DNA from 2 places in the Bradyrhizobium sp. Ken01 genome. Region 2 is predicted to be linked to the other one. Evidence: riboswitches for the same ligand, from Rfam matches in the RefSeq annotation. Region 2 holds a riboswitch; the other holds the start of a gene.

Region 1 (4,852 bases), on a different contig from region 2:
TCCTGCGCGACCAACAGTGCGTTGAGGAACGTCGCGAATTCGCTCGCGCCGCCGCGGCCCATCGACAGTGCTGCAGCGACCTCATCGAAATATTGCATCCCGATCAGCTTGCCGGTGAGATGCAGGAGATAGCCGGCATCCTCCGGACCGAACAGCTGCACCATCACTGGCGCTGCCGTGCGCACATATTCCATGGCGTAGTTGCGATAGGCTTTTTCCAGTCGCGGTCTTGGCCAGCTTGCGACCGGCAACGCCGGAGCCGCGGCTGCATCGAACAGCGGCGCTTCGAGGTGCCGCGCGAACACGAGGCGCTGGTCGAGTTCGAGCGGCTGGTCATATTGATAATAGTAGCCTTCGAGCCCATCCTGGCCGTCGACGCTCTGCTTGGTGCAGACGAACCCCAATCTGGTATCGCCGAGCGCCACGCCGTTGTTGGCGTGCCAGCCGCGCAGCATCGCGCGCGAGACTTCGCCCGGCACGCCGCAGATCGCAGTGCCTTTCCAGATCCAGCGCGGCGGGGGATAGCGGATCCAGGCTTTGCGATCGCTCTCATACATGTATTCGACGTGCACGCCGCCGATCCAGTTCGAGAGATAGTGATATTGCGCGGCCGCCACGGCGGGAGGCAGATGGCTCAGCCCGAGCTTCTCCAGCCCCGGCAGGAAGCGTTCCTGCTGCTGGCGGCGGAACACGCGAAAGACGAACTCCGCAGCATCTGCCGTGCCGCGACGCGTGACCACGGTGAGGATCAGGCCGGTGAAATAGGCGTGATAGAGATCGGCAACCGCGCGCCAGCGTTTCCATAGAGCTTCCTGCGTGGAGTCTGATGCGGCGGTCATGTTCGCTCCCGATCGTTGTTTTGATCGAGTGTGTCACTGCAGCCGGTGACGGACAAGCTGAGCCGCACGCAGGGCGCCCTGCACGCCGGCTCGCCAATTCCGCATCACGAATTTTGCGCAGGCTTAATTTTGCACAGCTTTGGCGGCACGCTCGCGCTCGACGCGCTCGGTGACGTCGCGTGCCATCGCCACCGATCCCTGCACAACTCCAGCGGCGTCTCGCACCAGCGCGAAGGTCATCTCGATGTAGAGCTTGCGTCCGTCCTTGTGCAGCGCGCGGGTCAGTGTCGGCTTGCCCGCAAGCTTCATCGCGCCGCTGGCAAGCGCGGCCTCGAAACCCTTCCAGTGCGCGGCGCGCAGATGTTCGGGAATGATCAGGTCGAGATTCTGGCCCAGCGCTTCGTCCGCGGAGAAGCCGAACAGTGCGGACGATGCGCGATTCCAGCGCATGATCGTGCCGGAGCGATCCGAATAGATCAGCGCATCGGCGACGTCGTCGAGGATGTTTGCGTCGAGTTCGGATGAATTGGTCATGTCAGCACCTTGTAGCCCGGATGGAGCGCAGCGTAATCCGGGATCGCGCCACAAGTGAGACTTTCCCGGATGACGCTTGCGCTCCATCCGGGCTACGGATGATGGCTAAACCCGGAAATGCTTGCTCAGCTTCAGGCCCTGGGCCTGGTAATTCGAGCCGATGCGCTGGCCGTACATGGCGTCGGGGCGGGCCAGCATCTTCTCGTAGACGAGGCGGCCGACGATCTGGCCGTGTTCGAGGATGAACGGCACCTCGCGCGAGCGCACTTCGAGCACGGCGCGCGACCCCAGCCCGCCGGCGCCGGCATAGCCGAAGCCGGGATCGAAGAATCCGGCATAATGCACACGGAACTCGCCGACCAGCGGATCGAACGGCACCATCTCCGCGGCGTAATCGGGCGGCACCTGCACCGCCTCTTTCGACGCGAGGATATAGAACTCGCCGGGATCGAGGATCAGGCTGCCGTCGGGACGGGCCGAGATCGGCTCCCAGAAGTCCTCGACGGAATAGCCGGCGCGGCGATCGACGTCGATCACGCCGGTGTGGCGCTTGGCGCGATAGCCGACGAAGCCGCCGCTCTTCTCGCCGGAGAGATCAACAGAGACGGCGACGCCGCCGGTGAGATCGGCATCGTCGACATCGACGAGACGCTCGGTCGCATGCAGCGCCTCGAGGTCGTCGATGTTGAGGATGGCATCGCCGGTGCGGAAGCGCACCTGGCTCAGGCGCGAGCCCTCGCTGACCAGCACCGGGAACGTCTTCGGGCTGATCTCGGCATAGAGCGGCCCATGATAGCCGGCACCGATCATGTCGAAGCGGCGGGTGCCGTCGGCGATCACGCGGGTGAAAACGTCGAGCCGGCCGGTCGAGCTTTTCGGGTTGGCGGCCGCGACGATCTCCGGCGGCAGCGCGAGGCTTTCGAGCAGCGGCACGATGTAGACGCAGTTGGTCTCCAGCACTGCGCCGTCGGCGAGGCTGAACTCGTGCAGCTTCAACTCGTCGATGCGCTCGGCGACGGTGGCACCGGGACCGGGCAGGAAGCTGGCGCGAACGCGATAGGCGATGTCGCCGAGGCGGAGGTCGAGGCTCGCCGGCTGGATCTGGCTTTCGACGAAGTCGTAAGCGGGCAGGATGAGACCGCCCTCCGCCATCGCCGCGATCATGCGGTCGGGCAGGATACCATTGGCGTCGGCGGCAACCGTGAACGTCAACCGGGGGTCCTCATCAGGGATCAAACACATCCCGACATGCGGGAAATATGAGCGTTTTACGGCTATCCGATGGACGTCTTGACGGAAAGGGCATTGCGGAATATGAGCATGACTTATCCCGTGGTGATTTGAGCCGGCCGGCTTGCAGCCACGTTAAATAAGTCGCTAAACAGGCCGGGGACCTCTGTGATCCCGGCCCGTGGAAATATTCCAGGCCGGTTTTTTTGTGACCATTTTCGATGGTCACTTCAGGAGGTCCTATGTCGAAGTCCCCGGCGCCCACCGCGTCCTACCGTCCCGAAACCCGCCTGGTCCATTCCGGCACCCTGCGCTCGCAATATGGCGAGACGTCGGAGTCGCTGTTCCTGACCCAAGGCTACGTCTACAACAGCGCCGAGGAGTGCGAGGCGCGGTTCAAGGGCGAGGACCCCGGCTTCATCTATTCACGCTACTCCAACCCGACCATCGCGATGTTCGAGCGCCGCATGATCGAGCTCGAGGGCGCCGAAGCGGCACGTTCCGCCGCGACCGGCATGGCCGCGGTGACGACCGCGATCCTGGCGCCGCTGAAGGCCGGCGATCACGTCGTGGCCTCGCGCGCGCTGTTCGGCTCGTGTCTCTACGTCGTGCAGGATTTGCTGCCGCGCTACGGCATCGAGACCACGCTGGTCGACGGCCTCGATCTCGACCAGTGGCAGCGCGCCATGAAGCCGAACACCAAGACGTTTTTCCTGGAGAGCCCGACCAATCCGACGCTGGATGTACTCGACATTCCCGGCATCGCCGAGATCGCGCACAGTGGCGGCGCGCGGCTCGTCGTGGACAACGTGTTCGCCACTCCGATCTGGCAGAGCCCGCTCGCGCTCGGCGCCGACGTCGTCGTCTATTCCGCGACCAAGCACATCGACGGCCAGGGCCGCTGTCTCGGCGGCATCATCCTGTCCTCGGAAGCGTTCATCGCCGAGCACATCCACAATTTCATGCGCCAGACCGGCCCGTCGATCTCGCCGTTCAACGCCTGGGTCCTGCTCAAGGGCCTGGAGACGCTCGCCGTGCGCGTGCGCGCGCAGACCGAAACGGCGGCGCGCATTGCGGACGTTCTGGCGAGCCACCCGAAGATTTCGCGGCTGGTGTTTCCCGGCCGCGCCGATCATCCGCAGGCAGCATTGGTGAAGAAGCAGATGCGCGGCGGCTCGACGCTGGTCGGCCTCGAGGTCAAAGGCGGCAAGCAGGCGGCGTTCCGCGTGCTCAACGAGCTCAAGCTCGCCAAGATCTCGAACAATCTCGGCGACGCCAAGAGCCTCGTCACGCATCCGGCCACCACGACGCATCAGCGTTTGAAGCCGGAGGACCGCGCCGCGCTCGGCATCAGCGAGGGCTTCATCCGCTTCTCTGCAGGCCTCGAGCACGCGGACGATCTGATCGAGGATCTGACCGCGGCGCTGGAGAAGGCGTGAGTTATTGTCGTCCCGGCCTAGTGCGCAATTGCGCACTAGGCCGGGACGACAGGTCACATCGGCCGATAGGTCCGCACGTCCGCGGGCACGTTGACGCCGAGTTTGATCTGGCCGACGGAACGGATGATGTCGTCGCCGAGGAGCTGGGCGAAGCAGGCATAGCCCCAATCGTTCATGTGCAGTCCGTCGGCGATCACGAAACTCTCGACCGGAAGCGATTGCTTCTCGTGCCAATCGCGCATCACCTCGAAGCGCGGGAAGATGCCGACGTGACGGAGCTCGGCGACCTTGCCGAGCAGCTTCACCATCTTGCCGGCGCTGTCCGCGCGCTGGTTGACGGCGGGCGAATATTGCGGATCGACCAGCACGACGTCGGTGCCGCCGGCAGCCTGGATGCGGCTGATGCCGTCCTCGACCAGTTTGGCGGTATCGCCGGGATCGAGATTGCGTAGCACGGCATTGGTGCCGACCTGCCAGATCACCAGATCCGGATGCACGTCAATCACCTCTTTCTGGAGGCGCTTCATCATCTCGGGCGCGTCCTCGCCGCCGACGCCGGCATTGACGACGGTGATGTCGGCGGTCGGATAGTGCCGGTGCAGCTGCGCAGCAAGGCGATTGGGATAGTTGAACTCCGGCGAGCTCGCGCCGAATCCCGCGGTCGAGGACGAGCCGAAGGCGACGATGACGACGGGCTGGCCGGCGACGAGCTTGCCCGCGACATGCGGCAGCGAGCCCATCGCCTTCGAGCCGCCCTTCGGCGACAGGCAGGGCACGCGGCTGAAGACGTCGCCGGCGGATTTCGCAACC
Region 2 (4,852 bases):
GCACTTCGTCGGCCTCTCGATGGGCGCCTATTCGTCGCTCCAGATTGGGCTCAACGCGCCCCAACGTGCGTTGTCGATGACGCTCGCCGGCGTCGGCTCAGGCTCGCATATCGAGAACCTGGACGCCTGGCGCCAGCAGTGCCGCGCCAACGCGGAGCAATTCGAGATGCTCGGCTCCGCAGAAGTCGCAAGAGTCACGCGCGAGGCGCCGAGCCGGATTCCCTTCCTGGTGAAGGACCCGCGCGGCCACGCCGACTTCTACGCAGCCCTGGCGCGGCATGACGCCAGGGGATCGGCGCGGACGATGCGCGGTTTCCAGGCCGGCCGGCCCTCGATCTTTACGATGACGGACGCGATCAGAGCGGCCACGACGCCGGCACTCGTCATCTGCGGCGACGAGGACGATCCGTGCGTGGGCGCAAGCCTGTTTCTGAAGAAGCACCTGCCTGCGGCAGGGCTCGCCATGTTTCCGAAGTCCGGCCACGTGCTCAATCTCGAAGAGCCGGCCCTGTTCAACGAAACGGTGGAACGGTTCGTCACGCTGGTGGAAGCGGGAAGATGGCCGGTGCGCGATGCGCGGTCGCTGGCGGCGCATTAGCGCGAAGACGTCACCACACGCTCCGTCGCGTAGCCCGGACGGAGCGCAAGCGTAATCCGGGGCCTTCGCATCCGCGGATAGAATCCCGGATTGCGCTACGCTTCATCCAGGCTACAGGAATCCTACTTCCTGCCGCCCCGCGTCAGCAGAAACACGCCCTGCTCGCCGAACAGATTCCACACCCACCAGGGCATCCGCAGCCGCAGCGGGCGGCCGTAGAGGTCGAGCGCCTCGGCACGTTCCATCTTGACGTCGATCGCGTCGCAGAGCTCGACGAAATCCTTGATGGTGCAGAAATGGATGTTGGCGGTGTCATACCAGCTTGCCGGTAGATTCTCCGTGCGCGGCATGTGGCCTCCGATCAGGAGCTGGAGCCGCATCTTCCAGAATCCGAAATTCGGGAACGACACGATGGCGCGGCGGCCGATGCGTAGCAAATTCTCCAGCACCACTTTCGGCTGCCGCGTCGCCTGCAAGGTCTGCGACAGGATCACGTAGTCAAAGGCGTCATCCGGATAATTCACGAGATCTGTGTCGGCATCGCCCTGCACCACCGCAAGACCCTTGGCGACGCAGCGGTTGACACCCTCGCGCGACAGCTCGATGCCGCGGCCGTCGATGCCGCGGGTTTCCAGCAGTTGGAGCAGGTCGCCCTCGCCACAGCCGACGTCGAGCACCTTCGAACCCGGCTTGACCATCTCGGCCACCAGCACATGGTCGGCGCGAAAATCACCGGGCTGCCCGGTCGCAAGGCCGCCCAGCGGCAACGCTTCCTGTACAGACATGACTAGCCGTCCTTAAGCATTATTGGCGGTGAGCCCGCGCGCCTTGCCAGCCGATTGCAGGAAGGCACGGGCGATGTCGAAGAATTCGGGCACGTCGAGCAGGAATGCGTCGTGACCGCGATCGGTCTCGATCTCGGCGAACGACACCCGCGCGCTCGACGCATTCAGCGCGTGCACCAGCGCGCGCGATTCCGAGGTCGGGAACAGCCAGTCGCTGGTGAAGGAGACGACGCAGAACCGGGTCTGGATTCCCGCGAACGCCTTCGCCAGCACGCCGCCATGGTCGCCGGCGATGTCGAAATAGTCCATCGCGCGGGTCAGATAGAGATAGGAGTTGGCGTCGAAGCGCTCGACAAAGGACGAGCCCTGGTAGCGCAGGTACGACTCGACCTGGAAGTCGGCGTCGAACGAGAAGGTCGGCAGCTCGCGGTCCTGCATGCGCCGACCGAATTTGCGATGCAGCGCGGCGTCGGAGAGATAGGTGATGTGCCCGGCCATGCGGGCGACGGCGAGGCCGCGATGCGGATGGGTGCCGTGATCAACGTAGCGTCCGCCATGCCATTCCGGATCGGCCATCACCGCCTGCCGGCCGAGTTCGTGGAAGGCGATATTCTGCGCCGAATGGCGCGTGCTGCATGCGGTCGGCAGCGCAGAGAAGACGCGATGCGGATAGGCTGCGGTCCATTGCAGCACCTGCATGCCGCCCATCGAGCCTCCGACGACGCAGAGCAGCGTATCGATGCCGAGGCGGTCGAGCAGCATGGCCTGGGCTCGCACCATGTCGGGGATGGTGATGATCGGAAAATCCAGGCCCCACACTTTGCCGGTCGCCGGATTGGTCGATGCGGGGCCGGTCGAGCCCATGCAGCCGCCGATCACGTTCGAGCAGATGATGAAATACTTGTTGGTGTCGAGCGGGCGGCCGGGCCCCACCATAATTTCCCACCAGCCCGGCTTGCCGGTCAGCGGGTGCACATTGGCGACGTGCTGATCGAGCGTCAGCGCATGGCAGATCAGGATGGCGTTGGAGCGCTCGGCGTTGAGCTCGCCATAGGTCTGGTATGCGATCTGGAACGGGGTGAGATCGACGCCGCAATCAAGCGGCAGCGGCTGGTCGGCACCGAAGCGCGCGACCTGGGAGCTCGGATGATCGACCTCGTGCGAGCGCTCATCGGCGCTGATCGCGGGACTGGGAATTGACTTGATGCCCATCTCTGACCACTGACTCGTTTGCGATCGGGGTCCGACCGCGACTGACATCAGGCCATGAAAAACCCGGCCTGAACGATAGGTTCGGCCGGGATCGAAAGGGTCCCCGGCCTGTTTAGCGAGTTTTTTAACGTGGCTGCAAGCCGGCCGGCTCAAATGACCACGGAACAGGTAAAAACTACCGTCTTGGACGGTTTTCGTCAAGTCGCGGCCCGGATCAGCCAAATTCGCCTGTCGCGCCACGGGCGGAAGTGGCCCGATTTCCCTTTGCATTTCTCTTTGCTTTCGCAGCCCCGACTGCCTAATCAGGATATCCATCACAGCGGTGACAGCTCGACTGATCCGCATTGAACGCCTCGCAACAGCACCTCACAGACATGTCCCAACGTCCGCCCGCGCCACCATCGCTCCAGGAATTGCGCAAGGAGATCGACGCGATCGACGAGGGCATGCATCGCCTGCTGATGCAGCGCGGCGACATCATCGACCGCCTGATCCAGGTGAAGCAGACCCAGGAGGTCGGCTCGGCGTTCCGCCCGGCACGTGAGGCCTCCATGATGCGCGACCTCGTGCAGCGCCATCGCGGGATCCTGCCGCTCGACACCGTCGAGAGCATCTGGCGCGTCATCATCGCGACGTTCACTTATGTCCAGGCGCCGTTCTCGGTCCACGCCGACATCTCGGCGAGCGAGCCGGCCATGCGCGATTCCGCGCGATTCCATTTCGGCTTCACGGTGCCTTACGTCGCGCATTTCAGCGCGCAGGCGGCGGTCGAGGCGGTGGCGAAGTCCAAGGGCGACCTTGCGCTGGTCTCGGCGACCTCGAGCCGCACGCCATGGTGGCTGGAGCTGGAGGCAGAAGGCGCGCCAAAGATCATCGCGCGGCTGCCCTTCGTCGAGCGCGCCGACCATCCGGCGGCGTTGCCCGTGTTCGCGGTCTCGCGTGTCGCGGACAGTGCGCTGGTGACGGAGGTCGAGACCTTCAGCGTGCGCGTATCAGGGTGGAACGCCGAGGTCGCGCGCGCCCTGTCACCGCTCGCCGAGATCGTGGCGGTGCCCGATACCGCCTTCGACGGCGCCGCGCTGCTGGTCTCGGTCACCGCGACGAGCAGCCTCGACAAAATCAAAGCTGCCCTGATCGAAGCGGGGGCCTCGGTGCGCTCCACGGCCCTCGTCGGCAGCCACGCAACGCGCTATACGGTGCCCCCGACCGGGTCGAAATCGTAAGTCGCGAACCGCTTAAGCCACTCCGGAGTTGAAGATGTCCCGCCCCGTGCCGAATCCCGGCATTCTCGATATTGCGCCCTACACGCCCGGCAAGACCCCGGTGGCAGAGCCCGGCCGCAAGGTGTTCAAGCTCTCGGCCAACGAGACCCCGTTCGGGCCCTCGCCGAAGGCGATCGAGGCGTTCAAGCAGGTGGCGGATCATCTGGAAGACTATCCGGAAGGAACCTCGCGCGTGCTGCGCGAAGCGATCGGGCGCACCTTCGGGCTCGATCCCAACCGCATCATCTGCGGCGCCGGCTCGGACGAGATCCTCAATCTGCTCGCCCACACCTATCTCAGCCACGGTGACGAGGCGATCTCGACCACGCACGGCTTTCTGGTCTATCCGATCGCGACCATGGCGGTCGGTGCGAAGAATGTCATCGCGGCCGAGAAGAACCTCACCTGCGATGTCGATGCCATCCTCAAGGCAGTGACGCCGAAGACAAAGCTGGTCTGGCTCGCCAACCCCAACAATCCGACCGGCACCTATCTGCCGTTCGACGAGGTCAAGCGCCTGCGCGCCGGCCTGCCCTCGCACGTGCTGCTGGTGCTGGACGCGGCCTATTGCGACTACGTCTCCCGCAACGACTATGAGATGGGAATCGAGCTGGTGGCGACCACCGAGAACACGGTGGTGACGCACACGTTCTCCAAGATCCATGGTCTCGCGGCGCTGCGCATCGGCTGGATGTTCGGCCCCGAGCACATCATCGACGCGGTCAACCGCATCCGGGGTCCCTTCAACGTATCGACGCCGGCCATGTACGCGGCCGTTGCCGCGATCGAGGACGCCGCGCATCAGGCCATGTCGAAGCAATTCACCGAGACCTGGCGCAACTGGCTCGCCGACGAGATCGGCAAGCTCGGATTGAAAGTGACGCCGAGCGTCGCCAATTTCGTGCTGATCCACTTCCCGACCGACAAGGGCAAGACCTCTGACGACGCCGATGCCTTCCTCACCAAGCGGGGCCTCGTGCTGCGCGGGCTGAAGA

Evidence for each region. A riboswitch is a leader RNA that binds a small molecule or an ion and turns the genes downstream of it on or off. The one in region 2 is predicted to bind S-adenosylmethionine.
Region 1: linked by a shared signal. The riboswitch ahead of AC0L3S_RS25675 (O-succinylhomoserine sulfhydrylase) and the one ahead of metX (homoserine O-acetyltransferase MetX) in region 2 are both predicted to bind S-adenosylmethionine.

Annotation. Positions count from the first base shown of each region.
Region 1 is NZ_JBVVPC010000030.1:19,886-24,737, reverse strand. It holds gene AC0L3S_RS25690 (hypothetical protein) at 1-839, opposite strand, end outside; gene AC0L3S_RS25685 (PAS domain-containing protein) at 963-1,373, opposite strand; gene AC0L3S_RS25680 (2'-deoxycytidine 5'-triphosphate deaminase) at 1,479-2,615, opposite strand; SAM riboswitch at 2,696-2,775, shown strand; gene AC0L3S_RS25675 (O-succinylhomoserine sulfhydrylase) at 2,846-4,042, shown strand; gene AC0L3S_RS25670 (SGNH/GDSL hydrolase family protein) at 4,096-4,852, opposite strand, start outside.
Region 2 is NZ_JBVVPC010000034.1:6,904-11,755, reverse strand. It holds gene AC0L3S_RS27550 (alpha/beta fold hydrolase) at 1-598, shown strand, start outside; gene metW (methionine biosynthesis protein MetW) at 721-1,383, opposite strand; gene metX (homoserine O-acetyltransferase MetX) at 1,396-2,595, opposite strand; SAM riboswitch at 2,687-2,766, opposite strand; gene AC0L3S_RS27535 (chorismate mutase) at 2,970-3,818, shown strand; gene hisC (histidinol-phosphate transaminase) at 3,853-4,852, shown strand, end outside.